Regions from separate parts of the Blautia sp. MSK17_66 genome, predicted to be linked through region 1. Evidence: predicted binding sites of a transcription regulator. Region 1 holds the regulator's gene; the other holds the start of a gene.
What was found. Region 1 encodes HrcA, which represses chaperone genes, less so after heat shock. Its sites were predicted from a motif close to TGTTAGCACTCNNNNNNNNNGAGTGCTAACA; they were not measured.

Region 1 (16,339 bases):
GGCAGCGGATGCGATCCTGGAAGAAATGAAGGAACAGGTTTCCTATTTTAAAAGTGAAGATAAACTGATCGAGGCACAGAGAATTGCCGAGAGAACGAATTTCGATGTAGAAATGATGAAGGAAACAGGTTTTTGTTCCGGTATTGAGAATTATTCCAGACACCTTACCGGGCTTAAGCCGGGACAGCCGCCGTATACCCTGATGGACTACTTTAAAGACGACTTTCTTCTTATTATAGATGAGTCCCATAAGACCGTTTCGCAGGTCGGAGGAATGTATGCCGGTGATCAGAGCCGCAAGCAGACACTGGTGGATTATGGCTTCCGTCTGCCTTCGGCAAAGGATAACCGTCCGCTGAGTTTTGATGAATTTGAAAATAAACTGGATCAGGTTCTGTTTGTCTCGGCAACACCGGGACAGTATGAAGCGGAGCATGAGCTTCTGCGTGCAGAGCAGATCATCCGTCCGACAGGTCTTCTCGATCCGAAGGTCGAGGTTCGCCCGATCGAGGGTCAGATTGATGATCTGATCAGTGAGGTAAACAAAGAAACGGACAGGGGACACAAGATTCTGATCACGACTCTTACGAAACGAATGGCGGAGGATCTGACAGAATACATGAAGGATGTGGGAATCCGGGTCAGATATCTGCATTCGGATATTGATACACTGGAGCGGGCAGAAATTATCCGTGATATGCGTCTGGATGTGTTTGATGTGCTGGTTGGAATCAATCTTTTGCGAGAGGGTCTGGATATTCCGGAGATCACGCTGGTTGCCATCCTTGATGCGGATAAGGAGGGATTTCTCCGTTCAGAGGTTTCGCTGATCCAGACGATCGGACGGGCAGCCCGAAACAGCGAAGGCCATGTTATCATGTATGCCGATGTGATGACGGATTCCATGAGAAATGCGATTCAGGAAACAGAACGAAGAAGAAGTATTCAGGAAGCATACAACAAAGAACATGGAATCACACCTACTACGATCAGAAAGGCAGTCCGTGACCTGATCACGGTTTCTAAAGCGGTTGCTGAGACAGAGGATAAGCTGAAAAAGGATCCGGAGTCCATGAACCGTAAGGAACTCATGAAGCTGATCACGAAGGTTGAGAAACAGATGCGTGAGGCGGCGGCGAACCTGAACTTTGAACAGGCAGCAGAGCTCAGAGACAAGATGATCGAACTGAAGAAAAATCTGGAAGAACTGGAAGCGTAAGGAGAATCCGGCATCTTGATATATATATAACAAGATCCTAAAGTCCGGCATCGCAGAACAGTGATGTAACTGCAAAATATTTACACTTTACTCTTGTACAGTAATGGAGAGAGTGATAAAATAAAACCATTATGTAGAAAGAGGGAGTCGATATGCAGTTTTCCAAAAGATTAGACAGATTTGGAGAGGAAATCTTTGCGGCCCTGAACAACAGACGGATGGAGCTGGAGCAGCAGGGTATGAAAATTTATAATATGAGTGTGGGAACACCGGATTTTAAGACGCCGGAACACATCAAGAAGGCCCTGGCAGAAGCTGCCATGGATGATAACAACTGGAAATACAGCCTCAGAGACCTTCCGGAGCTTCTGGAAGCAGTCTGTGAGTATTATAAGAAACGATTTGATGTTGAGCTGACACCGGATATGGTCATGACCGTTTACGGAAGCCAGGAAGGCATGGGACATCTGGGAATGGCACTCTGTGATGAAGGGGATGTCGTTCTTCTTCCGGATCCGTGTTATCCGGTATTTGCAGCGGGAAGCCTGATGGCAGGAGCAATACCATACTATTATCCACTGGTGGCAGAGCATGATTTTCTTCCATATGTAAAGGATATCCCGGAAGAAGTTGCAAAAAAGGCCAAATATATGGTAGTTTCTCTTCCGTCCAACCCGGTAGGAAGTATCGCCACGCCGGGACTTTATGAAGAAATCGTGGCATTTGCCAGAAAGTATGACATTCTGATCATCCATGACAATGCCTACAGCGATATTATCTTTGATGGGGCGCATGGGGGAAGTTTTCTGGCAACAGAAGGTGCGAAGGAAATCGGAGTGGAGTTCTTCAGTCTTTCCAAGTCCTTCAATGTGACCGGAGCAAGGATCAGTTTTTTGGTGGGCCGTCCGGATGTGATTGCCGCACTTCGTAAACTTAGAAGCCAGATTGATTTTGGAATGTTCCTTCCTATTCAGAAAGCCGCGATCGCTGCACTGAAAGGACCGCTCGAGAGCGTCAGGGAGCAGTGCCAGATGTATCAGGAGAGAAGAGATGCCCTCTGCAATGGACTCAGAGAGATCGGATGGGAACTCCCGAATGGCAAGGGAACGATGTTTGTCTGGGCCAAAATCCCGAAAGGACGGACGGACAGTATGGCGTTCTGCATGGAACTGATGGAAAAAGCCGGTGTGATCGTGACACCGGGAGCAAGTTTTGGACCTCATGGAGAGGGCTATGTACGTTTCGCTCTGGTGCTTCCGCCGGAGAAGATCAGAGAAGTGGTAGAGTCCATCCGCAGAAGCGGCCTGTAATTGTACAGAACAGAACAAAAATTAAAAATCACAGGAAAGATATCAGATGGGGAAGGTCGAGAAATGTCAGATTTCCTTAATCTGTGTCTGAACTGTGATTTTTGTGTTTTTTTCAAAAAATTCGTAATTATCTGTTGACAAATAATTACGACAGTGCTATCTTAACACTATAGATGTTAGCACTCCTTAATGATGAGTGCTAACAGACTAAACGGAAAGGAGCTGGGAACATGGATGAACAACTGACAGATCGTAAGAAACGAATTCTCAAGGCGATCATCAGAACATACATGGAGACAGGCGAACCGGTAGGATCCAGGACGATTTCCAAGGATAAGGATCTGAATGTCAGCTCAGCAACAATCCGGAATGAGATGTCTGATCTGACAGAGATGGGATATATTGTTCAGCCACATACATCGGCAGGAAGAATACCTTCCGATAAGGGCTACAGGCTTTATGTGGATGAGCTGATGCGCGAGAAGGAGGATGAGATCGAGGAACTCCGTAATCTGATGATTGAGAAGACTGACAAGATGGATAAGGTGCTTAAGAAAGTAGCACGTGTTCTTGCTTCCAACACCAATTACGCGACGATGATTTCCGTTCCTCAGTACAGCGGAAGCAAGCTGAAATTTATTCAGTTATCCCGTGTCAATGAATTGCAGCTGGTAGCAGTTGTTGTATGCGAAGGCAATGTCATCCGAAATCAGATCATCGATCTGGATGAAGAGATGGACGATGAGACGATCCTGAAGCTGAACCTGCTTCTGAATACCAATCTGAACGGACTGCCGATCCAGGATATCAACCTTGGCATGATCGCCAGATTGAAAGAACAGGCAGGCATTCACAGCGGACTGGTGGCAAGAGTGCTGGATGCAGTTGCAGCTACGATTCATGTTGATGAAGACGATATGGAAATCTATACGTCAGGAGCCACGAACTTCTTTAAGTATCCGGAGTTATCCGATACGACGAAGGCGACCGGCCTGATCTCCACATTTGAAGAGAAACAACAGCTGGTGGATCTAGTCAAGGAGCGTATGGCAGATGACAGTACCGGAGTTCAGGTGTATATCGGAGATGAACTTCCGATCTCGACTATGAAGGACTGCAGTGTTGTGACTGCAACCTATGAGCTGGGCGAAGGAATGCATGGAACGATCGGTATTGTAGGTCCGAAACGAATGGATTATGAGAATGTGGTAAACAGTCTGAAGACCCTCAAGGTAGAACTTGATCAGGTTTTCACCAAAAATAAAAGCAATGAAGACGGCTAGAAGCCAGAGCAGAAAGGCGGTAAAAAAAAGTGTCAGAAGTAAATAAAAATGCGGCAAATGAGCAGGAAGAAACAGAGAAGGATATTCCGGAAACAGAAACTGTGAACGAGCCGACAGAAGAATCGCCGGAAGCAACGGCAGGACAGGACGCACAGGCGGAGGAAACTGCCCAGGCAGATGACGATAAAGAAACAAAATCCAAAACATCTTTCTTCGGCAAGAAGAAAAAGGACAATAAATTAGAGCAGCAGGTTGAAGAACTGACAGACAGACTGAAGCGAAGCATGGCTGAGTTTGACAACTTCCGTAAACGTACAGAGAAGGAGAAATCCAGTATGTATGTGATCGGTGCGAAGGACATCATCGAGAAGATGCTTCCGGTTGTGGATAACTTCGAAAGAGGTCTTGCACAGGCTCCGGAAGGTGATCCGTTTGCAGATGGCATGCAGAAGATCTACAAACAGCTTATCACTACGATGGAAGGCATGGGAGTAGAACCGATCGAAGCTGTCGGCAAGGAATTCAACCCGGATTTCCATAATGCAGTGATGCATGTGGAGGATGAATCTGTTGGCGAGAACATCATTGTAGAGGAACTCCAGAAGGGTTACACCTACAAGGGATTCGTAGTTCGCCACAGCATGGTCAAAGTCGCAAACTGATCGTGCCCAAAGAAAAAGGAAGCGGCTGCGAAGCAGACATTTACTTTTTCTGGCACGATCCTGACAGAATCGTAAGTGCGCAGCACGAAAGATGCGTTGAGCATCTTGATTCTGGAAGGAAAAATTGAAATATTTAATAGTCTTAAATCTTAGAATAAATTCAGGAGGAATATTATCATGGGAAAAATCATTGGTATTGACTTAGGTACAACAAACAGTTGTGTAGCCGTAATGGAAGGTGGACAGCCGACCGTTATCGCTAATACAGAAGGCGCAAGAACTACACCGTCTGTAGTTGCTTTCACAAAAACAGGAGAACGTCTCGTTGGTGAGCCTGCAAAACGTCAGGCAGTAACAAACGCAGACAGAACAATTTCCTCCATCAAGAGAGAGATGGGTACAGATTATCGTGTAACAATCGATGATAAGAAATACTCTCCGCAGGAAATCTCCGCAATGATTCTTCAGAAACTGAAAAAAGACGCAGAAGGATATCTTGGAGAGAGCGTAACAGAGGCTGTTATCACAGTTCCGGCTTACTTCAACGATGCTCAGCGTCAGGCAACCAAGGATGCCGGTAAGATCGCAGGTCTTGATGTAAAACGTATCATTAACGAGCCTACAGCAGCAGCTCTTGCTTATGGTCTTGACAACGAGAAAGAGCAGAAGATCATGGTTTACGACTTAGGTGGTGGTACCTTCGACGTATCTGTTATCGAGATCGGTGATGGAGTTATCGAGGTTCTTTCCACAGCAGGTAACAACCGTCTTGGTGGTGATGACTTTGACCAGAAGGTTACAGATTGGATGATCGAAGAATTCAAGAAAGCTGAGGGCGTAGACTTAAGCGCAGACAAGATGGCTCTTCAGAGACTGAAAGAAGCAGCAGAGAAAGCCAAAAAAGAACTTTCTTCCGCAACAACAACAAACATCAACCTTCCGTTCATCACTGCAACAGCAGAGGGACCGAAGCATTTCGATATGAACCTTACAAGAGCTAAATTTGATGAGCTGACACATGACCTGGTAGAAAAAACAGCTGAGCCGGTTCGCCGTGCACTGTCTGACGCAGGTATCACAGCTTCCGAACTTGGCCAGGTACTTCTGGTAGGTGGATCCACACGTATCCCAGCTGTACAGGATAAGGTAAAACAGCTGACAGGCAAAGAGCCAAGCAAATCTCTGAACCCGGATGAATGTGTTGCACTTGGTGCTTCCGTACAGGGTGGTAAACTTGCAGGTGATGCAGGTGCCGGTGATATCCTTCTTCTGGATGTTACTCCGCTGTCACTGTCCATCGAGACAATGGGTGGTATCGCAACTCGTCTGATCGAGAGAAATACAACAATCCCGACCAAGAAGAGCCAGATCTTCTCTACAGCAGCAGATAACCAGACAGCAGTAGATATCAACGTAGTACAGGGTGAGCGTCAGTTCGCAAAAGACAACAAATCTCTCGGACAGTTCCGTCTGGATGGAATCCCGCCAGCACGTCGTGGTGTTCCGCAGATTGAGGTTACATTTGATATTGATGCCAACGGTATTGTAAATGTTTCTGCAAAAGACCTTGGAACAGGTAAAGAGCAGCACATCACAATCACAGCTGGTTCCAACATGTCTGACTCCGAGATCGACAAGGCAGTCAAAGAAGCTGCTGAGTTTGAAGCTCAGGATAAGAAACGTAAAGAGGGAATCGATACAAGAAACAATGCAGACTCCATGGTATTCCAGGTTGAGAATGCACTCAAAGAAGCAGGCGACAAGATCGATGCTAACGACAAAGCAGCTGTTGAGACAGACTTGAATGCACTGAAGGATCTCCTTGCTCAGACTGCAAACGCAGAACTGACAGATGCTCAGATCGCAGACATCAAAGCAGCTCAGGAAAAAATGATGGAAAGTGCTCAGAAACTTTTCGCTAAAATGTATGAGCAGACACAGCAGGCAGGCGGCCAGGCTGGCCCGAACCCGGGAGCAGGTGCAGCTCAGGGTGGAAATGAAGCAGGCTACAATGATGATGTTGTGGACGCTGACTACAAAGAGGTCTAAAAGTTACTGAGAAACAGATTAAATAATCATAAAGCCTCCGGTGCAGATGTCAGGTCTGCACGGGAGGCATCTTGGATATAAGAACTAAAGTAACTATTCAGAAGGTAGAGGATACTGAACAGTTAAGAACTAAAACTAAAGCATATAGGAAAGAGAAAAGATGGCTGATAAAAGAGATTACTATGAGGTCCTGGGTGTCAGCAAGACTGCCAGTGATTCAGAACTGAAGAGCGCGTACCGAAAATTAGCCAAAAAATATCATCCGGACGTAAACCCGGGAGATAAAGAAGCAGAGGCAAAGTTTAAAGAAGCTACAGAAGCATACAGTGTCTTAAGTGATGCAGACAAACGTAGACAGTACGATCAGTTTGGTCACGCTGCATTTGAGCAGGGTGGCGGTGGAGCCGGCGGCTACGGTGGATTTGGCGGTTTCGATGGCGCAGATATGGGAGACATTTTTGGAGATATTTTCGGAGATCTGTTCGGAGGCGGCGCAAGACGCCGTGCCAATAACGGACCAATGAAAGGTGCCAATTTACGTGCCCGTGTAAATATTACTTTTGAAGAAGCTATATTTGGCTGTGACAAAGAACTGGAGATCGTGCTGAAGGATGAATGTACTACCTGCCATGGAACAGGTGCAAAACCAGGAACACAGCCAGTTACCTGTCCGAAATGTAAAGGTGAAGGTCAGATTGTCTATACACAGCAGTCCATGTTTGGTATGGTCCGTAATGTACAGACCTGTCCGGACTGTAATGGAACCGGTAAGATCATCAAGGACAAATGCAGTGCCTGCCGTGGAACAGGATATACTTCTGCGCGCAAGAAGATTCAGGTTTCTATCCCAGCCGGTATCGACAATGGACAGAGCATACGCATCCGTGAGAAGGGAGAGCCGGGTACAAACGGCGGCCCGAGAGGCGACCTTCTTGTAGAGGTAAATGTAGCCCGTCATCCGATCTTCCAGAGACAGGATATGAATATCTATTCTACCGCACCACTGACTTATGCACAGGCAGCTCTGGGCGGTGAGATCCATATCAATACTGTTGATGGTGATGTTGTGTACGAAGTGAAACCGGGAACCCAGACAGATACACGTATCCGTCTTAAGGGTAAGGGTGTTCCTTCCCTGAGAAACAAAAATATCCGTGGTGATCACTACGTTACACTGATCGTTCAGGTTCCGACCAAGCTCAACGAGGAGGCAAAAGAAGCACTTCGCAGATTTGATGAGGCCTGTGGAAATGTCACCCTCGATGAAAAAAAGGGCGGTTCTGAGAAGAACGAAAAGAAGAAAAAGAGCTTTATGGATAAACTCAAAGAGACATTTGAGGACTAAAAATAACAGAAACTTTAAGGAAAAGAGGGTTTCCCTCTTTTCTTTTTTTGTGCTTTCATGTATATTAGATAGAAGGGTTAAAAGACAAAAGCTGTTCGTGCCTGTATGGTGATTTAGAATGGGTTTTGCCAGGTTACTGTGCACAGAGTGAACAGTAAGGGTTTAAGCTATGGAACAGTTGGATAATCCGTAAATATCGTAAAGTTGTCGTATAGAATAAGACAGGAGATTTGATATATGAAGTGGAATCGTTTTACCATTAAGACAAAAACAGAGGCAGAAGATATGATCATCTGCACACTGGCAGAAATTGGCGTGGAGGGTGCTGAGATCCAGGATCACCAGCCGCTGACAGAGGAAGACAAGGCACAGATGTTTGTTGACATTATGCCGGATGGACCGGAGGATGACGGGATTGCCTATCTGAATTTTTATCTGGAGGAGGACGCAGACAAGGAGAGTATTCTTCGTGATGTGAGAAATGCACTGGAAGAGCTGCGCACTTTTATGGATATCGGAGAGGGTACCATCGAGGAATCACAGACAGAGGACAAGGACTGGATCAATAACTGGAAGGAATTTTTCCATCAGTTTTATGTAGATGATATTCTGATCGTTCCGTCCTGGGAAGAAGTCGCAGAAGAAGACAAGGACAAAATGATCCTTCACATCGATCCGGGTACAGCCTTTGGTACCGGTATGCATGAGACTACGCAGCTGGTGATCCGTCAGCTCAAGAAATATGTGACCCGCGGAGCAGAGATCCTTGATGTCGGAACCGGAAGCGGAATTCTTGGAATCACAGCCCTTAAGCTTGGTGCCGGTCATGTTGTGGGAACAGACCTGGATCCGTGTGCTGTTTCTGCTGTACAGGACAATAAAGAAGCGAACCAGATCGAGGATGACACCTTTGATATGATGATCGGTAACATCATTGATGATGTAGAAGTACAGAATGAAGTCGGATATGAGAGGTACGATATTGTAGCTGCCAACATTCTTGCAGATGTGCTTGTGCCGCTGACACCGGTGATCGTTCACCAGATGAAAAAGGGTGCATATTATATCACTTCCGGTATTCTGGATGTCAAAGAAGAGGTTGTCAGAGAGGCAGTAGAGAAGGCCGGACTTACTCTGGTGGAAGTTACAAAGCAGGGTGAGTGGGTCTGCGTAACAGCAAGAAAGGACTGATTTCATGCAGAGGTTTTTTGTAGAGCCGCATCAGATCGATGAAGAAGCCCATCAGATCCATATCACAGGAAGTGATGTAAATCATATCTCCAACGTTCTCCGCATGAAGACGGGAGAGGAACTGTGGATCAGTGACGGAAGTAAATATGAATACCGCTGTACGATCGAGAGCTTTGAGCCGGATGAGGTGCTTTTGCATATCGTTTATTCGCAGGAGCCGGAGTATGAGCTCCCATGCCGGATTTACCTGTTTCAGGGCCTGCCGAAGGCAGATAAGATGGAACTCATCATACAGAAGGCGGTTGAACTTGGTGCGTACGAAATCATTCCAGTGGAGACAAAACGATGTGTGGTAAAGCTGGATGGCAGGAAATCAGCTAAAAAGACAGCCCGCTGGCAGCAGATCTCAGAGAGTGCGGCAAAGCAGTCCAAGCGTATGCTGATCCCGAACGTGCATGAAGTACTCACCTTCAGGGAAGCTCTGAAATACGCGGAATCCATGGATGTTCGTCTGGTTCCCTATGAACTTGCCAGGGGAATGCAGGAAACCAAAGAAATTCTGGCGGGGATAGAGCCGGGACAGTCTGTCGGGATTTTTATCGGACCGGAAGGTGGATTTGAAGAAAAAGAAATAGAAGCAGCAATTGAAGGCGGAGCGAAGCCGATCACTCTGGGAAGGCGAATTCTCCGCACAGAGACAGCAGGACTTGCGATTTTGTCTGTCCTGATGTTCCAGCTTGAAAACTAAGCGAAATAAAAGAGGATATTATGGAAATTTATTTTGATAATTCTGCTACGACCAGATGCTATGATTCCGTAAAGGATATCGTAGTTAAGACCATGACAGAGGATTTCGGAAATCCTTCTGCCATGCATCTTAAGGGTGTAGATGCGGAAAAATATGTAAAAGAATCAGCAAAGACGATTGCCGGTATTCTGAAGGTGCAGGAAAAAGAAATCCTGTTTACCTCAGGCGGCACAGAATCGGATAACCTTGCACTCATCGGCGGTGCAATGGCAAATAAGAGAAACGGAAACCACATCATCATTACATCGGTAGAGCATGCGGCAGTCAGTCAGCCGGCACTGTATCTTCAGGAACAGGGCTTTGAGATCACCTATCTTCCTGTGGATGAGCAGGGAAGAGTAAAGATGGATGCGCTGGAGACTGTTTTAAGACCAGATACGATCATGGTATCCACCATGCTTGTAAATAACGAAGTCGGTGCAGTGATGCCGGTGGAAGAAATTGCAAAGATGGTTCATGCCAAAAGTCCGAAGGCACTTTATCATGTGGATGCGATCCAGGGCTTTGGTAAATACCGCATCTACCCCAAAAAGATGGGAATCGATCTTCTTGCAGTCAGCGGACATAAGATCCACGGACCAAAGGGTATCGGATTTTTGTACATCAATGAGAAAGTAAGGATCATCCCGCAGATTCTGGGCGGCGGTCAGCAGAGTGGTATGCGTTCCGGAACGGATAATGTACCGGGAATCGCCGGCCTTGGCGTGGCAGCAGGTCAGATTTATAAGAATCTGGATGAGAATGTAGAGCATATGTATCAGCTCAAGGAGCATATCGCAGAGGGACTTTCTCAGATTGAGGATATCCGTATCAATGGAATGCCTCTTCGCGAGGGGGCACCGCAGATCTTAAGCATCAGCGTCATGGGAGTTCGAAGCGAGGTTCTGCTTCACTCACTGGAGGACAAAGAAATCTATATTTCGGCAGGAAGTGCATGCTCCAGTCACAAGAGAAAGCCAAGTGCAACCTTAAGTGCAATGGGAATGTCCAAGGATCAGATCGAGAGCACTGTCCGTTTAAGCTTCTGTGAGGAAAACACGATCGAAGAAGCGGATCAGTTCCTGGAAACCATGAAAACACTGGTTCCGATGCTCAGACGATATTCAAGAAAATAATATATAGTTCAGGTGAGAAACCTGATAAAAAAACAGGAGGAGAAATACCAGTATGATATTTCATGCATTTTTGATCAAATATGCAGAGATCGCCATCAAGGGAAAAAACAGATATCTTTTTGAAGATGCCCTTGTAAAACAGATGAAACTGGCTCTGGAGCCGGTAGAGGGCGAATTTACAGTAACAAAGGAGCAGGGCCGTGTATATGTGTTCTGCCCGGAGAAATATGATTTTGATGAAGCGGTAGAGGCACTGCAGCGAGTATTCGGTATTGTGGGCATCAGCCCGGTTGTGATCTATGAGGATCAGGGATTTGAACAGATGGCACAGGATGTCGTGGCATATATGGAAGCAAGATATCCTGGATATGCAGGAAGCTTTAAGGTGTATACAAGAAGAGCAAAGAAATCCTATCCGATTACTTCCATGGAAGTCAGCGCAGGGATCGGAGAGAAAATCCTGGATGCGTTCCCGCAGGCTTCTGTAGATGTGCATCATCCGGAGATGACCTTATCCGTAGAGATTCGAGACAAGATTTATGTATATTCCGAAACTATTCCGGGTCCGGGAGGAATGCCGATCGGAACAAACGGAAAGGCCATGCTTCTTCTTTCCGGAGGTATTGACAGCCCTGTTGCCGGATATATGATCGCAAAGCGCGGTGTCAAGATAGAGGCAGTTTATTTCCATGCTCCGCCGTATACCAGTGAGCGTGCGAAACAGAAGGTTGTAGATCTTGCGAAGCTGGTAGCCCGCTACAGCGGACCGATCCGACTTCACGTAGTCAACTTTACAGATATTCAGCTTTATATCTACGATCAGTGCCCGCATGAGGAACTGACGATCATCATGCGTCGTTATATGATGCGTATCGCAGAGCATTTTGCTCGCAAGGATAAATGTCTTGGACTTATCACAGGTGAGAGTATTGGTCAGGTGGCAAGCCAGACCCTGCAGAGTCTTGCTGCGACAGACGAAGCGTGTGAACTTCCGGTATATCGTCCGGTGATCGGCTTTGATAAAGAAGAAATCGTTCAGATTTCCAGAAAGATCAATACATTTGAGACATCCATCCAGCCGTTCGAAGACTGCTGTACGATCTTTGTTGCAAAACATCCTGTAACAAAGCCGAACCTCAAGGTGATCCGCAGATCTGAGGAGAAACTGAGCGAGAAGATCGATCAGCTGATGGAAGAAGCACTGGCTACAACAGAAATCATTGAAATTCAGTAACAGATCCTGAAAAAAGGTACAAAAAAACAGCTTCATATGTGGTTGCACAATGAAGCTGTTTTAAAACTGTCTGATGTGTCCGGTCAGAAACCGGAACGATGCAGAATCACTCAATGACATATGGCGTAACAACAGCCAGGATAGAATCAAGAGTACTTCCTTCTGCGTGAATGTTCAGGTTGATCGGTTTGGAAAGATCAAGGCTGAAAATACCCATGATAGATTTGGCATCGATTACATATCTTCCGGATACCAGATCAAAATCGCAGTCGAATTTACTGATTTCGTTCACAAATGCCTTCACTTTATCGATGGAATTCAGGGAAATCTTTAATGTTTTCATGATGATTAATCCTCCTTTTATGTTCTTTCAACAGTAATCTTACCTGTACCCCCTGAAAAAGTCAAGGGAAATATAATGAAATTTCGGTTAAAAACTCTGGCAAAGTCTGAAAAAATTAAAACAATTAAAAAAATGATCGAGGTAAAATATGAGTAAAAAAGTTGCCCTTCACAATCTGGGCTGCAAAGTAAATGCATATGAAGTAGAGGCCATGCAGCAGCTTCTGGAGAAAGCAGGATATGAGATCGTTCCTTTTGAAGAAGGGGCGGATATTTATCTGATCAATACCTGTACAGTCACCAATATCGCAGACCGTAAATCCAGACAGATGCTCCATAAGGCAAAGAAAATGAATCCGAACGCCATTGTTGTGGCGACAGGATGTTATGTCCAGACAGATACACAGAAGCTGGAAGAGGACAGTGCGGTGGATCTGATCCTTGGAAACAATCAGAAAAAGCAGATCGTAGAAGCACTGGAAGAATATGAAAAAGAACACACCAAGAAAGTAAAAGTGATCGAGATCAACAAGACAAAAGAATACGAGGATCTTTCCATAGGCTATACGGCAGAACATGTACGGGCCTATATCAAGGTGCAGGACGGATGCAACCAGTTCTGTACGTATTGCATCATCCCTTATGCGAGAGGCCGTGTTCGCAGCAGAAAGATTGCTGAAGTGCTGGACGAGGTACGGGCACTTGCAGCAAGAGGCTATAAGGAAGTGGTTCTGACCGGAATTCATTTAAGCTCCTATGGTGTGGATTTTAAAGAGGAAGAAAGGGAGAGTCTTCTGTCACTGATCCAGGCCGTGCATGAGGTGGAGGGTATCCAGAGAATCCGTCTGGGTTCTTTAGAGCCGCGTATTATTACAGAGGAATTTATGGAAGGAATCTCATCACTTCCGAAGGTCTGCCCGCATTTCCATCTTTCCCTGCAGAGTGGATGCGATAAGACACTCAGAAATATGAACCGCAGATACAGTGCGGCAGAATATGCAGAGAAATGTGAGCTTATCCGTAAGTTTTATCCTTCCCCTGCCCTGACAACGGATGTGATCGTAGGGTTCCCGATGGAGACAGAAGAAGATTTTGAGGAGTCTTATGAATTTGTAAAAAATATCCACTTCTATGAGACACATATTTTTAAATATTCCAGAAGACAGGGGACAAAGGCGGCGGTTATGGAGGGACAGCTTACCGAGGCTGTCAAATCCATCCGGAGTGAAAAGATGATCGCTCTTCATGAAATTCGTGCAAAAGAATATGAGACATCCATGATTGGAAAGACGCTGGAGCTGCTTCTTGAGGAAGAAGTAGAAATTAACGGAAAGACATATTTCATGGCACACAGCAAAGAGTATGTACGTGCTGTGATCGAGAAGACGAAAGACCACAAAGTCAATGATCTTGTCAGAGCAAAAGCGGTTGATTTTGCAGATGAACATGTGCTTCTTGCAATTTGTGAAGAATTATATTAGAATAAAGAAGAAATCTTATTAAGGACGTGAGAGAAAATGACAGAAAACAATTTAGGAAATACACAATATTTCAGAACAAAACCAGAACAGGAACTGGAAGTAAAGGAAGTCCTGGACCTGGTGTACACCGCAATGGACGAGAAAGGATATAATCCGGTCAATCAGATCGTAGGTTATATTATGTCCGGAGATCCAACTTACATCACCAGCCATAAGGGTGCCAGAAGCATGATCATGAAAGTTGAGAGAGATGAACTGGTAGAGGAACTGTTAAACGAGTATATTAAGAACAAATCCTGGGAACGTTGATCATGAGGATTCTTGGACTTGATTATGGATCTAAGACAGTTGGCGTGGCAGTCAGTGACCCTTTGGGACTGACTGCCCAAAGACTGGATACGATCTGGAGAAAACAGGAAAACAAGCTGCGACAGACCCTTGCGAGTATAGAAGCTCTGACGAAGGAATATGATGTAGAGCGGATCGTGGTCGGTTATCCGAAGAATATGAACAATACTGTAGGGGAACGTGCAGAGAAAGCGCTGGAGTTTGGTGAGATGCTGAAGAGGCGTACAGGGCTTGAGGTTGTTATGTGGGACGAAAGACTGACAACCGTTGAGGCAGACCGCACCCTTATGGAGGCGGGTGTGCGCAGAGAGAACCGTAAGCAGTATCTGGATGGACTTGCAGCAGTTTTTATTTTACAGGGATATCTTGATTCTCTGACAAAATAAGGGTGATAAAATGGAAAAAATTAAATTTCAGTCTCCGGACGGAACAGTAGAAGAATTCTACATTGAAGAGCAGACTATGATAGGAGGAGTATCTTACCTTCTGGTATCGGATTCCCTGGATGAGGAAGCGGTTGCATATATCCTCAAGGATGTTTCCGAAGGTGAAGAGCCGGAGGCCTGCTATGAGATGGTAGAGGATGACGAGGAATTGCAGGCAGTTTACAAGGTTTTTGAGCAGATGCTTGATGACGTAGACCTTGAAATGTAAGCAGGCAGATCATAACTGCCGGGATAGTGAGCAGTTACGCAGAACCAAATACAGTCTGCATAGTTGGAAGGAATGCCGCCGGTATTCCTGATTAGTGTGCACAAAACGCACAGAATAATTTGGAGGTGCTTGATTGAAGAATGAACATAATATAACTGAAAATACAGCTGAAGCAAAAGAAACACAACGAAGATACAGCAGTTATGACAAAAGACCGAACGATAACAAGAGACCGTCAAACAGAAAAAACAGTTATCGTTACAATAAATCACAGAAGAATAACAGATACACTGAGCGAAGCGAAAAAGCGGACAGAAACGACAAGACAGAGAGAACAGAGCGGAACAGCAGAGCGAATTTCAAGAACGGCTCATCCAAAACACCGGCAAAAGCTGCTCTTAAAGCACCGGCGAAACCGCAGAACAAACAGCAGAATAAACCGCAGAGCAGAAGCACCGGCAAACGTGGACGTAAAGGTGCAGCCAGACTCAAGATCATTCCGCTGGGCGGACTGGAACAGATCGGAATGAACATCACAGCCTTTGAATACGGCGACAGCATTGTTGTTGTGGACTGTGGACTTTCTTTCCCAGAGGATGACATGCTGGGAATCGACCTTGTCATTCCGGATGTGACTTACCTCAAAGAAAATATTTCCAAGGTCAAAGGCTTTGTAATCACGCACGGACATGAGGATCACATCGGTGCTCTTCCTTATGTATTGAAGGAAGTCAACGTGCCGATCTATTCTACAAAGCTGACACTGGGACTTATCACAAACAAGCTTAAAGAGCATAACCTGGTGCGTTCCACCAAGTTAAAAGAAGTAAAGCATGGCCAGGTGATCAACCTTGGCGATTTTGCAGTCGAATTTATCAAGACAAACCACAGTATCCAGGATGCGTCTGCCCTGGCAATCTATTCTCCGGCGGGAATCGTAGTACACACAGGTGACTTTAAGGTGGATTATACACCGGTATTCGGAGACGCGATCGATCTGCAGCGTTTTGCCGAGATTGGAAAGAAGGGTGTCCTTGCCCTGATGTGCGACAGTACCAACGCAGAACGTCCGGGATTTACCATGTCCGAACGAACAGTCGGAAAGGTGTTTGACAGTCTGTTTAACGAGCACAGGACAACGAGGATCATTATTGCGACCTTTGCATCCAATGTAGACCGTGTACAGCAGATCATCAATACTGCATATCGTTTCGGAAGAAAGGTAGCAGTGGAGGGACGCAGTATGGTCAATATTATTTCCGTAGCGTCTGAACTGGGGTATCTGCGTATTCCGGAAA
Region 2 (16,339 bases), on a different contig from region 1:
ATCGCTTCCCCCCTTTCCAAATACTATGATAATATCATTGTCACATAAAACTCCTGTTTTGTCCACACAATACCGTATCTACGTCGTTCGAAGATTGTATTTCTTCATAATATAAAAATAATACGGGATCAATGGAATCAGTGCCGCGATCCATGCCATCGGATCGGCAAGACAGACACCTGCAAAGCTTGTCTTTCCGGCGACAAGCACTACGATCAATGTTCTTGCTAAAAGCTCAAAGACGCCTCCCAGCATCGGTACAAGTCCATATCCCATACCCTGCAGTGCATTTCGAAATACAAAAATCGTACTCAAAAACGGATAGGCCCAGAACACTGTACGGAAATAAGTTACGGACACATGCACAACGTCCGTCTCAGACGGATCAATAAACAGATAGGTAAAATATTTTCCTCCGAAATATACGATTACCATCTCAAGTACACTCCAGATCCAGAGCATGATACAGGAATAATTCACACCCTGTTTTACCCTGTCCATACGTCCTGCACCACGATTCTGGCCAACATAGGTCGCAATGGTTGCCCCCATAGAAACAGCCACCATGCCTATCACATTCTGAATCTTTCCTGCCGCCGAGAATCCTGCCATATAAGTGGCACCATAAATATTCACCGCACTCTGAACTATGATAGTTCCGATCGCTGTAATAGAAAACTGAAGTCCCATCGGGATTCCAAGGATCAGCAATTTACTCATGCTGCCTTTCCGAAACTCAAAATTTTTCTTTTCCAGATGGAGGATCGGATATTTTTTCTTAATATAGATCAGGCAGCATACCGCAGACACACCCTGTGCAATGACAGTCGCATATGCACATCCTTCTACTCCCATTCCCACAAAGCGGATCAGAACAATATCAAGAACAACATTGATTCCTGCCGAGATGATAAGAAAATATAACGGTGATTTGGAATCTCCCAGTGCCCGCAAAAAGGCAGCCAGCGTATTATATGCCGCTGTTACCAGAAGTCCGGCATAAATAATCCCCATATAGCCGGCCACATCCCCCATCAGATCTGCTGGAGAATTCATCAATCTCAGAATCGGGACATTGAATACCAGAAATCCAGCCGTCATTGCCGTTGCAAATCCAAACATCAGATAGATGGACATTGCCACAAAATGTCTCATATCATCGTATCTTTTCGCACCAAACATCTGTGCCACGATAATCGCAAATCCACTGCTTAATCCATTTAGCCATCCTGTCACAAAAAACATCAGCGATCCTGTACTTCCAATTGCAGCAAGTGCATCCACACCAATAAACTGTCCCGCAACAATAGAATCCACAATGTTATAAAACTGCTGAAAAATATTTCCCAGAAACATCGGAATCATAAATTGTATGATCAGTTTTACAGGACTGCCAACTGTCATATCATTTGTTCGATTTTTTTCCATTTTACTCCCCTTTCACAAAAAGCAGGAAAAAGCACTCTGCTCTTTCCTGCCATTTTGTGGTTCTAACATTTCATGCTTTTATTTTACTGCTCCGATCAGCTCATGGATATCTTCCACATGCTGTTCTCTCATAAAGTTCTCAATTCCCTCTGCAATCTCCACGGTTGCATACGGATTAAAGAAATTCGCTGTTCCTACAGATACTGCTGTCGCACCTGCCATGATAAATTCCAGTGCATCCTCTGCAGTTGCGATTCCTCCCATTCCAATGATTGGAAGGGAAACTGCCTGTGCAACCTGATAAACCATGCGGACTGCCACCGGCTTCACTGCCGGTCCTGACATTCCTCCGGTCTTATTTGCCAGAGCAAACGCTCTTCTGTAAATATCAATCTTCATTCCTGTCAGAGTATTGATCAGGGACAGAATATCTGCTCCGCCAGCCTCTGCTGCTCTCGCCATCTCTGTGATATCTGTTACATTCGGACTGAGTTTCATGATAATCGGCTGTTTTGCATATTTCTTAACTTCTTTTGTGATTGCTTCCAGTGCCTTAGGATTCTGTCCAAAGGCAATTCCACCTTCCTTCACATTCGGACAGGAAACATTGATTTCAAGAAGATCTACCGGCTCATCTGCCAGCCGCTCTACAACCTCACAGTAATCCTCTGTACTCTTTCCGCAGACATTAACAACGATTTTGGTATCATATTGTTTCAGGAACGGAATATCTCTCTTGCAAAAGAGATCAATCCCCGGATTCTGAAGTCCGATTGCATTGAGCATACCGCTCGCGGTCTCTGTAACACGCGGTGTCGGATTTCCCGGCCATGGCACATTGGCCACGCCCTTAGTTACCACTGCACCGAGACGATTCAGATCTACAAATTCACTGTACTCTGCTCCGGAGCCAAAAGTTCCGGAAGCCGTCATAACAGGATTTTTTAATTCAACTCCGGCAAGAGTCACACCTGTTTTTATCATAACTCTACCTCCGTACTCAAGAATACCGGTCCGTCTTTGCAGACACGTTTATTGTGCACCTGGGAGTGTGCATCGATTTCTTTTGATTTGCAGACGCAGGCAAGACAGGCACCAACGCCGCACGCCATACGCTCTTCCATAGAAATCCAGCAGGTAATATTTTTTTCTGCCGCATATTCCTTAAGTGCACGGAGCATCGGGGTCGGACCGCAGGCAAAGATCACATCTGCCTCCAGTGATTTCTCTTTGATCGCATTCAGAACATTTCCCTTCGTTCCTGCACTTCCATCTTCTGTTGCAACATAAACATCTGCATACTCTGCAAATTCTTCATTCAGGAAAAGCTCATCTCTGTATCCGAGAACCGCTGTTTTCTCTGCCTTAAGCTCTTTGGCAGTCTGAAGCATCGGCGGAATACCAATTCCGCCACCGATCAGAAATACCTTCTTTCCTTCGGCTTCTTCAAGCGGGAAACCATTTCCAAGAGGTCCCATTGCCTCAACGGTAATTCCCGGATGAAGTCTGGAAAATTCTTCTGTTCCTGTATTTTTGCCTGTAACTCGATATACAAGGCGGATTCTTCCATTTTCTCTGTCTATCTCACAGATGCTGATCGGACGCGGAAGCAGTTTGCTTCCGTTTCTTGTATATAAAGATAAAAACTGTCCCGGTCTGGCAGCTTCTGCCATACGATCAGCCTGAAGCCACATACTGAAGATTCCCTTACCAATCTCCTCCTGGCTCACGATCCTGAGACTTTCTTTTGTCTTTGTGCTCATCTGTTTCCCTCCAAAATCATCTTAGCGGTTATTAAGTGCACCGCTGATATCCTCGATCATTGCTTCTACTGCTTTACGTGATGCATCCGCATAGTTCAGTTCACCGAATGATGCATATGCTTCCTGCTTGTATGCTGCAATAATACCTCTGGAAGAGTTTACGATTGCGCCAAGTCCGTCTTCATTGAAGAAATGAACAAGATCTGCACCTTTACCACCCTGTGCACCATATCCCGGTACCAGGATAAAGGTTTTCGGCATCAGTTCACGAAGAACTTTGCCCATTTCCGGATAAGTAGCTCCGACAACTGCTCCAATATAGCTGTATTCCTTGCCCATGTGATCTTCGCCCCACTGTGCAACCTTCTCGCCTACCCACTCATAAAGCGGTCTGCCCTCGATCATACGATCCTGGAATTCACCACTGGAAGGATTGGATGTTTTTACAAGGATAAAAAGTCCTTTATTTTCTTCCTTGCAGACATCGATAAAAGGTTTTACACCATCAATTCCAAAATATGGATTGACTGTTGCAAAATCCTCATCAAATGCGGCATACTTCTTGGAACCCACCTGAACATGTCCAAGATGTCCGACTGCATATGCTGCTGATGTAGAACCGATATCGCCTCTCTTAATATCGCCCATTACTACAAGGTCTTTGGATTTACAGTAATCTATGGTCTTTTTGTATGCCTGAAGTCCTGGAATCCCAAACTGTTCATACATGGCGATCTGTGGTTTCACTGCCGGAATCAGATCATAAGTTGCATCAACGATGCCCTTGTTGAACTGCCAGATTGCCTCTGCTGCACCTTCCAGTGTCTCTCCAAACTCCGCAAATGCCTTTTCCTGGATATGCTTCGGAATATAGTTCAGCATAGGATCCAGTCCTACAACGATCGGTGCATTTGTTTTACGGATTTTCTCAATAAGTTTGTTAATCATAACGGCCTCCTGCTAAAATTTTTGGTAATTATTTCTCTCTGCACAATTACATTATCAATAACATCATACACGAAATATTTGATTTAATAAAGTCTTTTTTAAATAACCTTGACAATTTTATCCACGGGATATATAATTCATGGCATAGACCGATAGATTCTTAATGTAAAATCACTAGTTTTTAGAGATTATATATTATTAATATAGTCTGTAAAATCTGGTGATTTTTGTCGTCAGATGGGCTTTTAACTTTTTATTTTTTATGGAGGTAACATCATGAACAAGGGAACTGTAAAATGGTTCAACGCAGAAAAAGGCTATGGTTTCATCACAGGAGAGGATGGAGCTGACGTATTCGTACACTTCTCTGCAATCAATGGCGAAGGATTCAAATCCTTAGACGAAGGACAGGCAGTAACTTATGATTTAACAGAAGGCGCTCGCGGAATGCAGGCTGCTAACGTTACAAAATTATAATTAACATCCGATACTTCAGGTTTCATAAACCATTAAATAAAAACCCCTGGCTGAAACAGCCGGGGGTTTTTATTATTCTCACTTATTTAGCTTAGCTTATTGTGTATCGGCAGAAAGCCCGGATACATAATTATCAATCGCACTGGTATCTACAACGGTTTCCTTCACGATAGAAGCTTCCTTTGCAGTTACTTTTGCATAGGCGGAATATCCGATCCATGCAACCATGGCAACACAAATCATTACCCACGCAAGAATCTCTAATCTGTCGATCAGTTTTTCCTTTTTGGCTGTTCTGCTGCGATTATTCTTGCCAGCTTTATAACTGTCTACTTTTTTCTGACTCATCTGCGAATCTCCTTTGCTGCATATAAGCTCATACTTCTTGCATTATATCACAGAGAAGTACAAAAGTGAAGTACCTTTCTGGCCTATACCGCAACGATCACGCCACCGTCGTTTGCATACATACTGCTCACTCCGGCAGTATCAAGAACCACAATATTCTTAAGCGGCATTTTTTCCTGAAGTGCATTCTTCAGAAGTATTGCTCTCTCATGACAGTTGCAATGTGAAATTGCAAGTACTTTCTCTTCACTGTTCTGTGTCTTCTCTGCAATCTGTCCTGCCATTTTTACCAGTGCTTTGTTAATGCCACGTGCCTGATCCAGCTGGCAGATATTCCCCTCATCTGTAGAGCCCATAACCGGTTTGATCTTTAATGCACTTGCAACAAGAGCCTTCACTTTACTCAGGCGTCCGTTCTTACGAAGAGTCTCCAGATTATCAAGAACAAAAAACGTATGCTGTCCGGCAATATATTCATCAACTGTTTCGATTACTTTCTCAAAGGAATATCCCGCTTCCTCGCATTCCTGGATTTTCATTCCAATCAATGTCTGCCCTATAGATGCCGATTTCGAATTAAAAATATGGATCTTTCTGCCCGGCTTTTCTTCCTCGAGAAGATTTCTTCCCAGCACAGCACTGTTATAAGATCCACTAAGTTCTGCCGAAAGCGTTACTGCATAAATATGATCTGCGTCACAGTCAAACGCCTTCATATATCGTTCCGGAGAGGGGCATGCTGATTTCGGGCACTCCGGAGAAGCAGCCACCTTCTTCAGAAAATCAGCCTGATCAAAAGTCTCATCATCTATAATATTCTCTCCACCCACGTTCAAAGTAAGCGCTACTGATTCAAAATGTTCGTCTTTCTTCCATTCGTCTAACAATTCACCGCAACTATCTATAATAATCTTATAGCTCAATTATATCGTCCTCTTTCCCGTAATATGTAGTTTCGAATACCACATCTATATTAACATATAGACCATTGTTTGAAAAGAGTTTTTGTAAAAACTATATTCTTTTTTTCGGTTCTGTTCTATAATAGAAGAAACAGCAAATATGAAGGAGATTTTAAATGCTTGCACTCAAAATCAACACCACCAAAACTTTTATGCACAAGTTACTGATCGGAGATGCCTTTCATGTTTTTTCACTTGTCGAGGCATCTATTACAACCTTTAATCAGTTTCATATAGACGGAAAACTGCATATGGATTTTTTTGATACAGATACTGAACAGCAATTATCCGCGGACAAGATCATCTATTCTTCCTGGGGTGATGTAAAAGCATACTGCTACTCCATTATCCGCGGGAAGCTTCCTCCTCTTCAGTTTAAATTTATCATGCGCCTTTCTCCGTCTCAGATAAATATCCTGCCTGCAAATAATATTTTTTCTTTTTCCGACAGCGAACTATCAGATCTGTTTTTAAATATTCAGTTCAAAAATAATGAACTTCTTTGCACAACCGGCATTTTTTCTCAGGTCTTTACCCTTGATAAAACATCTGAAACCACATGGGATAACGCTGTATTAGATTTTTTCAGGTATCATCAGATTGATTTTACCATACTGTAATCTAAATAGGGCATCCTGTCAGAGTCTGTCGTTTCTATTTCGATCTGGGCCAGATAGTATGCCATCATATCAATAAATTCGCTGTTTGTCGGCTTATATCGCAGCGGATAACCCGCAATCTCATCCATAGCTTCTTTATTTGATTCCCAACAGACATTGATTACCGTTCTGATATCATGTTCTACATTTACTGAGGTCGACTTGAACTGTTTTGCCAGAGATGGATATATGTCTTTTGTAATTTTAATGGGATGATCCTGAATCTCCATAAACATCCTTACAGCTTCCGCGACATAATAGTATCCCTTATATTTGGAAGTTACACCTAATTGCCGTATCAATCGATATACGTTTCTCATACCTTTTCCCTCCGCTTTTCATTTTCAATATTATACGACATATTTTGCTTCTTTTCTGTTTTCCTAGCAAAATAGTCCTTCCTCGATAAAAGAATACATTTCCGGAAAAATATCTCGATTTTTCGACAAAACAATATCACCACACAGAAATAGAATAAAAATTTTTACACCATTTGTCAATCATATAAAGCAAAAAGATTCCCGAATATGGATTTTATTATTTTCCATATCCGGGAATCCTGTAAATATCCTCACTTAATCTCCGTGACGCTCTTATTTTGCAATCATCATCAGAATCTCATTGCTTCTCTTAACAAATTTTGTCATTTCATCCGGTGAAAGTTGTTTATGACTGAGCATAGCCAGATCATACAGCTGTTCACAGATCACTGCTGCATGCTCAGATTCCTGATTCTTGCCAAGGAACTGCACCAGAGGATGATTTGCATTCAGTACGAGTGTTTCCTGTCCACCAAACATAGATGGATCCATTCCATACATATTATACATTTTCATCATATCCTGCATACGACGGCTTTCCTCAGAAAGTGTCATCATTGCTGCTACGGATTCATTCTTAAGGTTCTCCACCTTAACTTCCAGTTTATCCTTGTTCAGGCTCTTACGAAACAGTTCTGTCAGGGTCTTGGCAGTCTCTTCATCTGCTGCTCCGTCACCTTTGAGTTCTTCTGTAAGATCAGCATCAATTCTCTTAAACTGAATGGTCTGATCTTTCTGCTCAAGATGTGAGATAAATGCAGTATCAATATTGTGTGACAGGATCACAGCATTCTTTCCTGCCTCCTTAAACATATTGATGTACTGGCTCTGCTGCACCGGATCTGTCACATAGAAAATAGTGGTCTTTTCCGGTTCTTTATCCTCATCAGTTTTCTCTGTCTCTGTATCTTTTGCTTCGGCAGTTTCTTCTGGCTCTTCTTTTTTATTCTGTTCAATACAGTCTTTCAGAGTCATATATTTATTGTCGAGGTCCTTGAACAGAATATAGTCATGCAGTTTTTCTGCAAACTTACCATCTTTGATGCAGCCGAATTTGATAAACGGACTGATGTCATCCCAGTATTTCTCATAGGATTCCCGGTCAGTCTTGCACATACCTGTCAGCTTGTCGGCAACTTTTTTGGAAATATACTCTGAAATTTTCTGGACAAATCCATCATTCTGCAGAGCACTTCTGGATACGTTCAGTGGAAGATCCGGGCAATCGATCACACCTTTAAGAAGGAGCAGGAATTCCGGAATTACCTCCTTGATGTTATCCGCAATAAATACCTGATTGTTATACAGCTTGATGGTTCCCTCAATGGAGTCATACTCTGTGTTGATCTTCGGGAAGTACAGGATACCTTTCAGATTAAATGGATAATCCATATTCAGATGAATCCAGAACAGAGGCTCCTTGTAATCCATAAATACTTTACGATAGAATTCCTTGTAATCCTCATCTGTGCATTCATTCGGATGTCTCATCCACAATGGATTAGGATCGCTTAAAGATACCGGACGCTTATTGATCTTAACCTTATCCTTTGCAGGAGAAACTTCTACAACTTCCTTCTCACCGTTTTCATTTTCTTTCTCTTCGGTTTTGGCTTCTTCATGAATATGCTCTACAACCACATCATCATCACGAAGTTCTGATTCATCGATCGTCTCATATTCCTGTTCTGCATTTGCCTTGGAGAGATAAATATTTACCGGCATGAAAGAACAGTATTTCTCAATCACTTCGCGCATACGATATTCATTACAGAACTCCAGGCTTTCTTCATTCAGGAATAAAGTAATTTCTGTTCCTGGTACTGTTCTGTCACCATCCTGCATATCGTACTCTGTTCCGCCATCACAGGTCCAGTGTACAGCTGTTGCTCCATCCTTGTAAGAAAGTGTATCAATATGCACTTCATCTGCAACCATAAATGCAGAATAGAATCCCAGTCCAAAGTGTCCGATCATCTGATCATCTGTAGTTTTGTCCTTATATTTCTCAAGAAACTCTGTTGCACCGGAAAAAGCGATCTGTGTGATATATTCCTCCACTTCATCACCTGTCATACCGATACCATTATCAATGAATTTCAGGGTTTTGGCATCTGGATCCACCACTACCTGTACTGCTGGCTTATAATCATCCGGGAATGTATACTCTCCCATTACTTCCAGCTTCTTAAGTTTGGTGATCGCGTCGCATCCGTTGGACACCAGTTCTCTTACAAAAATATCATGGTCTGAATACAGCCACTTTTTTATTATAGGAAAAATATTTTCACTGTTGATTGACAAATTTCCATGTTTTGCTGCCATAAAAAACACGCTCCTTTGTTTCTTTTGATTTCATTTTTATATATACTAATACCATTTTTTATAAAAGTCAAGAAAAAATTAGCACTCATTTAAAATGAGTGCTAACAAATCAGTATTTATATCGTTTCTTATTTCTTTTTCTTTTTATAATAGATTATACCGCAGATTGCTCCAACTGCAATGAGTAATACAATGACAAAGGGCAGAATCACTGTAGCATCATTTGTCCGCACTGATTTTTTCTGATTTGCAGTCGGCGTTACATTTGTTCCCGGTGCAGTAACCTTTGCTTTGGTAATACTGAATGCCACCTGTTTGGTATCCTGTGCATCCGTATTTTTCCAGCTTTCTCCATTATACTGCTGCTGCTGAAAAACAACCTTCAATGTATAATCTCCGCTTTTGGCTAATCCAAAGCAGGCGGTATACGGTGCTTCGTCCCATGTATTTGTATTAATAACAGTCCAGTTCAGCGGAATATAACGGATATCCCCCTTCTTAGGTGAGCTGTTATCCATTCCTGCTCCCACTGCTGTAAAAGATATTTTGGACTGTGTTGTATAAACGCCATTATGCTCAATTCCTGTGATCTTGTTGTCATCTGCTGAAGCTTTCTTAGGTGCATAGGCTTCTACATTGACTTTGACATAAGCCGCCAGTTCCACCTTATTATCATTGTCCACTCCATCTGGAAGTGTCACTGCTCCTTTCACTGTAAAACTCTGTGCTGCTGTATCAGAAACCTTATAGGAACAGTTCTGAACATCCCAGGCAACCTTCGCCTTTGCCTTTCCTCCAGTGGTTTCAATTACTACAACGGAAGGCAGCTGCAATTTCTGTGCGTCTTTTGCTGTACCGTTTGCAATTCCACTGATATCTGATGGATTCTGGATCTTTGTAAGAGAAACTGTTCCTTTAAGTACCTGAAAATATGCATCGAAAGCAGTTTCTGTCGCCTCTGAAGAAATTTTTATCGTTTCCTGATAACTGTTCACATCAAGGCCAGATGTTGGTGTTACTGTAAATACTGCTGTTTCCCCTGGCTGGATAGTCAGTGCAGAAGAGGCTGTTACTGTAAAATATTTTGCAGTCGGCTGAATGAGCGTTTCCGTCACATTGCCATTATTCGTCACTGTGACCTGCTGTCCGCCAATTCCGTTGTACCCCTTTTTGGCACTTGCAAAATCAAGTGTATCTGTTGAAATTCCAAGACTGTGCTTTGCTGTATCAACCGTGACAGATGCTGTGAGCACAATATTCTGTCCGGAAGTGGTATCTGTGATTGTAAACGACTCTGTATAAGTACCTGCTGACAGGTTATTCTTCGGACGTACTGAGAATGCAGCTATACCGCCATTTGCAGATATCTGCTGCGATGATAAGGAAACATCAAAATATCGAATTTCCCCCTGATCACTAAAAACATCTGACAGAACTGCATCTGCATTACCTTCATTCGTCAACGTTGCGGTCTTTGCCTGCGGTGCCTCTGTATAACCCTCTACCACGCTTCCAAAATCCGCTTCAGCCATATCAGAACGAACCTTACTCTCCAGGGGTACCTGTGTTGGTTCCGGCGTCGGTGTGTCTTCCGGTATCTGTGTCGGTTCCGGCGTCGGTGTGTCTTCCGGTACCTGTGTCGGTTCCGGCGTCGGTGTATCTTCCGGTATCTGTGTCGGTTCCGGCGTTGGTGTGTTCTCCGGTGCCTGTGTCGGTGTGTTTTCTGCCCCCTCTTCTGTGATGGTCATCTGTGCTTGAAAAGAGGCTTCTGCCCCCTCCTCTGTCTGATAGGTGATTGTATCATCGTAAGTACCAGACTGTGTTCCTACTCTCGGTGCAATCCATACCTGCACACTCTGTCCGGCCTCCAATGGTTCTGTAATATCCTGTACTGCAAAATGTTCCGGACTGATTCCCACAAAATTCAGTGTTTCTGTTCCTGTGTTCTTGATCGTAATATACTGTGCCAGTTCATCCTCCTGCCCCGGAACAACATTTCCAAAGTTCAGAACATCACTGCTTCCATCTCCGACTTCTGCTTCTGCCTGATAGGCTTTCTCGTCTGTATCTTCCGGAATGGAATCTCCCTCTCCATAGGTTCCATCTTCCGTTGCTGCCGGGATTCCCTCCACAGAAGAACTTCCTGCATCACCGGAAGTCTGTTCATTATCTGCCGCATTTTCTACATCTTCTGAACTTTCGTTGCTTTCCTCTGGATAAAGTTCCTCCTGATATTCATTTAAACTTGGCTCTTCTTCTGTATTTTGTTCATACTGTTCCGGCTGTGATGTCTCTGTATCTTCCGTTGCTGCCGGAATTCCATCCACAGATTCGGATCCCGCTTCATCCTCTTCCTTTGCTTCAGGGATTTCCAGTGTTTCTTCTGATGTTTCCTCGGATGCGTTTGCATCCTGGGACTCATTCTCCCCCATATCCTCAGTATTCAATTCTGTCTTCGTCTGATTCTGTTCTGCCGCTTCTACCGTTTCTGCGACAGTTGCCGTAGTTGCCGTCAGGCTGCCACTGAATCCCTTGTCTTCCAGTCCGGTAATCGTAAGAACAATCTTTGAATCCACATCGTCTTTTACTATTGTATATGTCTTTTCTTTACCAAGCTGTTTCAGTTCCGGTTTTTCACCCTGCTGTTCTTTTTTCTCATCCTCTGGTGTCTTACGGAACCATTCATAACTGACACTGTCCTCTGTTACTCCCTCTGTTTTTATCCCCTTCAAATCAGCACTCAGTACGGTTCCTGCTGCTGCCAGACCCTGGATTTTTAACTGTCCGTCCAGTGCCTTGGATGTCTCTGCAAATACTGTCGCCGGAAGCAGCGATAATATCATAAACACAGACATAATAATCGCAAGAAATCTCCTTCTGCTCATAATCTTCCTCCTTTTGGATTATATTTTTCATCATAACTCACTCATGCCACGCACGCAATATTACTGTGTTTTTCTCTTCCTGTATCGTCATTATAGCATGATACAACAATATCATGTAATCTCTATTTTACATAAAGCACAAAAGAACTCCATTCTTTAAGGCTTTCTTTCGCCAAATGAATGGAGTTCTTTTTCTTGTCTGTTCTTTATTCTTCATGGAACTGTCTCAGAGTTTCATTCTATCCTTCTACTACAAGATATCCACCTGAAGGAAGCCTAAACACCTCACTTGCATCTTCCAGTTCCTCGTCTGTCATTCCGCTTATATCCGCCCCTGACTCATCAAAATACGCACGAACTTCCTTTAATGTTTTTAATTCCATTGCCATACAATCTTCCAGAAATTCCTCTGCCTCTTCATAAGAAGCTGCGACTTCTTCATCAAAAAGCCGTCCCTGATTTTGCAGAAATGTTTCTATGCTTTCTTTTGTATACATTCTCTCAATACCTCCTCCATATTTCCTCCTGCCCGGATCAGTTTCTCCAGGATCAGCTCTACTCGTTCTGTCTGATAGGCAGCCGCCCTCTTGACACCTGGCTTCGCATGAGCCATGGCAAAGCTGTACGGTACCGATTCCAGCATTGCTATATCATTATATTCATCACCGAATACAACACACTCTTCTGGTTTTATGCCAAAACGCTTCTGATACTCCTTAAGACCTCTTGCTTTGTTCGTCTCAAACGGAACAAAATCTACCCAGGCAAATCCCGATGTCACTACTGTACACTTATCTCCAAAGCGTTCTCGCCAGTAACGGATAGACTCTTCCTGAATTCCTTCTCTTTCATATACGGCCACTTTCATGCATGGCTCTTTGATCTCATCAAAGCTCTCGATATCTCTGCAGTTGTTTTTGACCACATTCAGCATTAAATCTCTGTAATGCGCTGTCTTTGGACGGATATAATAGAAGTCTTTCGTGGAGCAGGTGAATTCCGCTCCCTTTCTGTCATAGATTACTTCTACAAGTTCTTTTACCAGTGCCGGTGGAAAACTATCCTGGTAGAGCACCTTCTCATTCTGGACAGCCAAGCCTCCGTTTTCGCTGATAAAAGCCATCTCATCTGCCACAGGTTCAAACAAACGCTTCATATTTGCATACTGCCTTCCACTTGCTGCCACAAATAAAATACCAAGTTCTTTTAATTTCTTTATTAAAGGAAAAAGTTCCTCTGGAAGGCTCTGCGCTCCATTCAGAAGCAGTGTCCCATCCAGATCACTTGCAACCAGTTTTATCATAATTTAGTTCCTCGTATATCTTCAGTAAATTCTCAGGCTTCTCTGCCACAATCTCAGCACCGCTGCTTTCAAGTTCTTCCCTGTCTCTGAACCCCCATAATGCACCTATTGTATGCATACCAGCTGCTGTACCTGTTTCCATATCTGTTTTTGTATCTCCGATATACATGCATTCTTCCGGTAAGGCATCAAATTCTGCTGCTGCTTTAAGAGGGCCGTCCGGAGCCGGTTTCCTGCGGATCGCGTCACTCTGTCCGATCACCAGATCAAAGCATCCTGTAAACATTTTGTCAATGACTTTAACTGCTGCTATATGCGGTTTATTGGTACACACTGCCAGTTTCACACCTGCCGCTCTCAATGCATGCAGAAGTTCCATAATTCCTTCATACGGAACCACTTTATATAAGGGATCTTCATCAAACTTCTTTCTGTAAAGTTCTCTGCATTCTTCAAAACGAGTAAGCTCAGGGTCTCCGGCGTCTCTGAGACATCGGCGCACAAGCATATCCGCCCCTTCGCCACTGTAATATTTAAAGTTTTCTGTCGGCTGTTCTTTAAGTCCCATATCTCTCAGGATCTCATTTGCAACATATGCCATAGAGTCCAGTGTATTGGCAAGAGTGCCGTCCAGATCAAAAATACATGCCTTTATCATGATTCTATCCTCGTAATTCTATTCCATGTTCTTTTGCTTCGTAAAACAGTCTTCCTACCGGAAGTCCTACCACATTTGTATAGTCACCTCTGATGCCTCTTACATATGCGCCAAATGCTCCCTGGATACCATAACTTCCAGCCTTGTCCATTGGCTCCCCTGTAGCCACATATGCCCGAATCTCCTCTTCAGATACAGGATAAAAAGAAACATCTGTGCATTCTGCAAAAGTGAGCGTCTTCCAGGACGAATTCTCCCTCTGTTCCATGACGGTCACACCAGTGTAGACCTGATGTGTATTTCCCTGAAGCATCATCAGTGTATTGACTGCTTCTTCTTCATTCCTGGGTTTTCCAAGAATTTTCCCATCAAAAGACACTATCGTATCTGCACCCAGAATAATCGTTCCATCTTCCATATCAAATTTTGACGCAACTGCCATTGCCTTCTGTAATGACAATTCCTCTACGATTTCTTCCGGTATTTCCTTTGTGATCCTCTCTTCGCTGTTTCCAGGGCATACCTGAAAGATCACACCGACATTTGCCAGAAGTTCTCTTCTCCTTGGCGATGCCGAAGCAAGTATGATTTTCTTCATGTATATATCTTCCTTATATATCATTTTCTTCTGTTTCAGTATACCCTCTCCCCACCAAACTGGCAACTATCAAAATAGCAAAAACTCTTTTCCAAAAAAGATTAAAAAAAGTCAAAATAAAGTGTTGACAACAATCTCTACTTCTGCTAATATTATCAACTGTGAGCGGCAGTTAACCGCTTTATGAAGTAATTGCTGATGTGGCTCAGTCGGTAGAGCGTCGCCTTGGTAAGGCGGAGGTCACGGGTTCGATTCCCGTCATCAGCTTTCAACCCTTGAGTGATTCAAGGGTTTTTTTTCTATCAAAAAAGATCAAACAGAATTACTCAGGAGGGACAGAGATGGAGAACGAAACTGTTTCCAAAAATTTTATTGAGAACATCATTGACAAAGATCTGGCCGAAGGTGTATATGATACCGTACACACCCGTTTCCCACCGGAACCTAACGGGTACCTCCATATCGGACATGCTAAATCCATTCTTTTGAACTATGGACTTGCTAAAGAATACAACGGCAAATTTAATATGCGTTTCGACGACACCAACCCTACCAAGGAAAAAAGCGAATTTGTAGAATCTATCAAAGCTGACATCAAATGGCTTGGTGCCGACTGGGAGGACAGACTTTTCTTCGCATCTGATTATTTTCCACAGATGTATGAAGCTGCCATCAAACTGATCAAGAAAGGTAAGGCTTATGTCTGTGATCTGACTGCTGATCAGATTCGTGAATACCGTGGTACTCTTACTGAACCAGGCAAGGAAAGCCCATACCGCAGCCGCAGCGTCGAAGAGAACCTTCAGCTTTTTGAAGAAATGAAAGACGGCAAATATCAGGACGGAGAAAAAGTCCTCCGTGCCAAAATCGATATGGCATCTCCTAACATGAATATGCGTGACCCGGTTATTTATCGAGTTGCCCATATGACACATCACAGAACCGGTGATACCTGGTGCATCTATCCAATGTATGATTTTGCCCACCCGATCGAGGATGCTATCGAGGGCATCACACATTCTATCTGTACACTGGAATTCGAAGACCACAGACCGCTTTATGACTGGGTTGTAAGAGAGCTGGAATATCCTCAGCCACCAAAACAGATTGAATTTGCAAAATTATACCTCACAAACGTTGTTACCGGAAAGCGTTACATCAAAAAGCTTGTCGAGGATGGTATTGTTGACGGCTGGGATGATCCTCGTCTTGTTTCCATCGCTGCTCTTCGAAGAAGAGGTTTTACTCCGGAATCCATCAAAATGTTTGTTGATCTCTGCGGTGTTTCCAAAGCCAACAGTTCTGTTGATTACGCTATGCTGGAGTACTGTATCCGTGAGGATCTTAAGCTGAAACGTCCTCGTATGATGGCAGTTCTTGATCCGATCAAGCTTGTGATCGACAACTATCCAGAAGGACAGGTAGAATACCTGGAAGCTCCAAACAATATGGAAAATGAGGCTCTTGGAACTCGTAAGATTCCATTCAGCAGAGAATTATACATTGAGCGTGATGACTTCATGATCGATCCGCCGCGTAAATATAAGAGGCTTTTTGTAGATGCTGAGGTTCGTCTGATGAACGCTTATTTCGTTACCTGTACAGGATTCGAGGCAGACGATGACGGCACTGTACGTGTTGTACACTGCACCTACGATCCGGAAA

Region 2: a site for HrcA is predicted at 9,307-9,337, ahead of htpG (molecular chaperone HtpG). Genes of this name have one in related genera too.

The regions. Positions count from the first base shown of each region.
Region 1 is NZ_JAJBNQ010000013.1:29,253-45,591, forward strand. It holds gene uvrB (excinuclease ABC subunit UvrB) at 1-1,219, shown strand, start outside; gene LIR34_RS08330 (pyridoxal phosphate-dependent aminotransferase) at 1,372-2,529, shown strand; gene hrcA (heat-inducible transcriptional repressor HrcA) at 2,760-3,812, shown strand; gene grpE (nucleotide exchange factor GrpE) at 3,842-4,474, shown strand; gene dnaK (molecular chaperone DnaK) at 4,652-6,523, shown strand; gene dnaJ (molecular chaperone DnaJ) at 6,684-7,868, shown strand; gene prmA (50S ribosomal protein L11 methyltransferase) at 8,106-9,059, shown strand; gene LIR34_RS08360 (16S rRNA (uracil(1498)-N(3))-methyltransferase) at 9,064-9,807, shown strand; gene LIR34_RS08365 (cysteine desulfurase family protein) at 9,828-10,982, shown strand; gene thiI (tRNA uracil 4-sulfurtransferase ThiI) at 11,035-12,216, shown strand; gene LIR34_RS08375 (HPr family phosphocarrier protein) at 12,323-12,559, opposite strand; gene mtaB (tRNA (N(6)-L-threonylcarbamoyladenosine(37)-C(2))-methylthiotransferase MtaB) at 12,708-14,039, shown strand; gene LIR34_RS08385 (IreB family regulatory phosphoprotein) at 14,076-14,348, shown strand; gene ruvX (Holliday junction resolvase RuvX) at 14,351-14,773, shown strand; gene LIR34_RS08395 (DUF1292 domain-containing protein) at 14,784-15,041, shown strand; gene LIR34_RS08400 (RNase J family beta-CASP ribonuclease) at 15,535-16,339, shown strand, end outside.
Region 2 is NZ_JAJBNQ010000007.1:16,143-32,481, forward strand. It holds gene LIR34_RS04990 (hypothetical protein) at 1-2, opposite strand, end outside; gene LIR34_RS04995 (MATE family efflux transporter) at 79-1,428, opposite strand; gene LIR34_RS05000 (dihydroorotate dehydrogenase) at 1,507-2,412, opposite strand; gene LIR34_RS05005 (dihydroorotate dehydrogenase electron transfer subunit) at 2,409-3,191, opposite strand; gene pyrF (orotidine-5'-phosphate decarboxylase) at 3,213-4,139, opposite strand; gene LIR34_RS05015 (cold-shock protein) at 4,416-4,616, shown strand; gene LIR34_RS05020 (hypothetical protein) at 4,713-4,964, opposite strand; gene LIR34_RS05025 (DegV family protein) at 5,048-5,887, opposite strand; gene LIR34_RS05030 (DUF5721 family protein) at 6,043-6,546, shown strand; gene LIR34_RS05035 (sporulation initiation factor Spo0A C-terminal domain-containing protein) at 6,522-6,905, opposite strand; gene htpG (molecular chaperone HtpG) at 7,179-9,230, opposite strand; gene LIR34_RS05045 (hypothetical protein) at 9,359-12,115, opposite strand; gene LIR34_RS05050 (glyoxalase) at 12,355-12,612, opposite strand; gene LIR34_RS05055 (HAD family hydrolase) at 12,591-13,418, opposite strand; gene LIR34_RS05060 (HAD family hydrolase) at 13,396-14,076, opposite strand; gene LIR34_RS05065 (Maf family protein) at 14,081-14,674, opposite strand; tRNA gene LIR34_RS05070 (tRNA-Thr) at 14,869-14,941, shown strand; gene LIR34_RS05075 (glutamine--tRNA ligase/YqeY domain fusion protein) at 15,016-16,339, shown strand, end outside.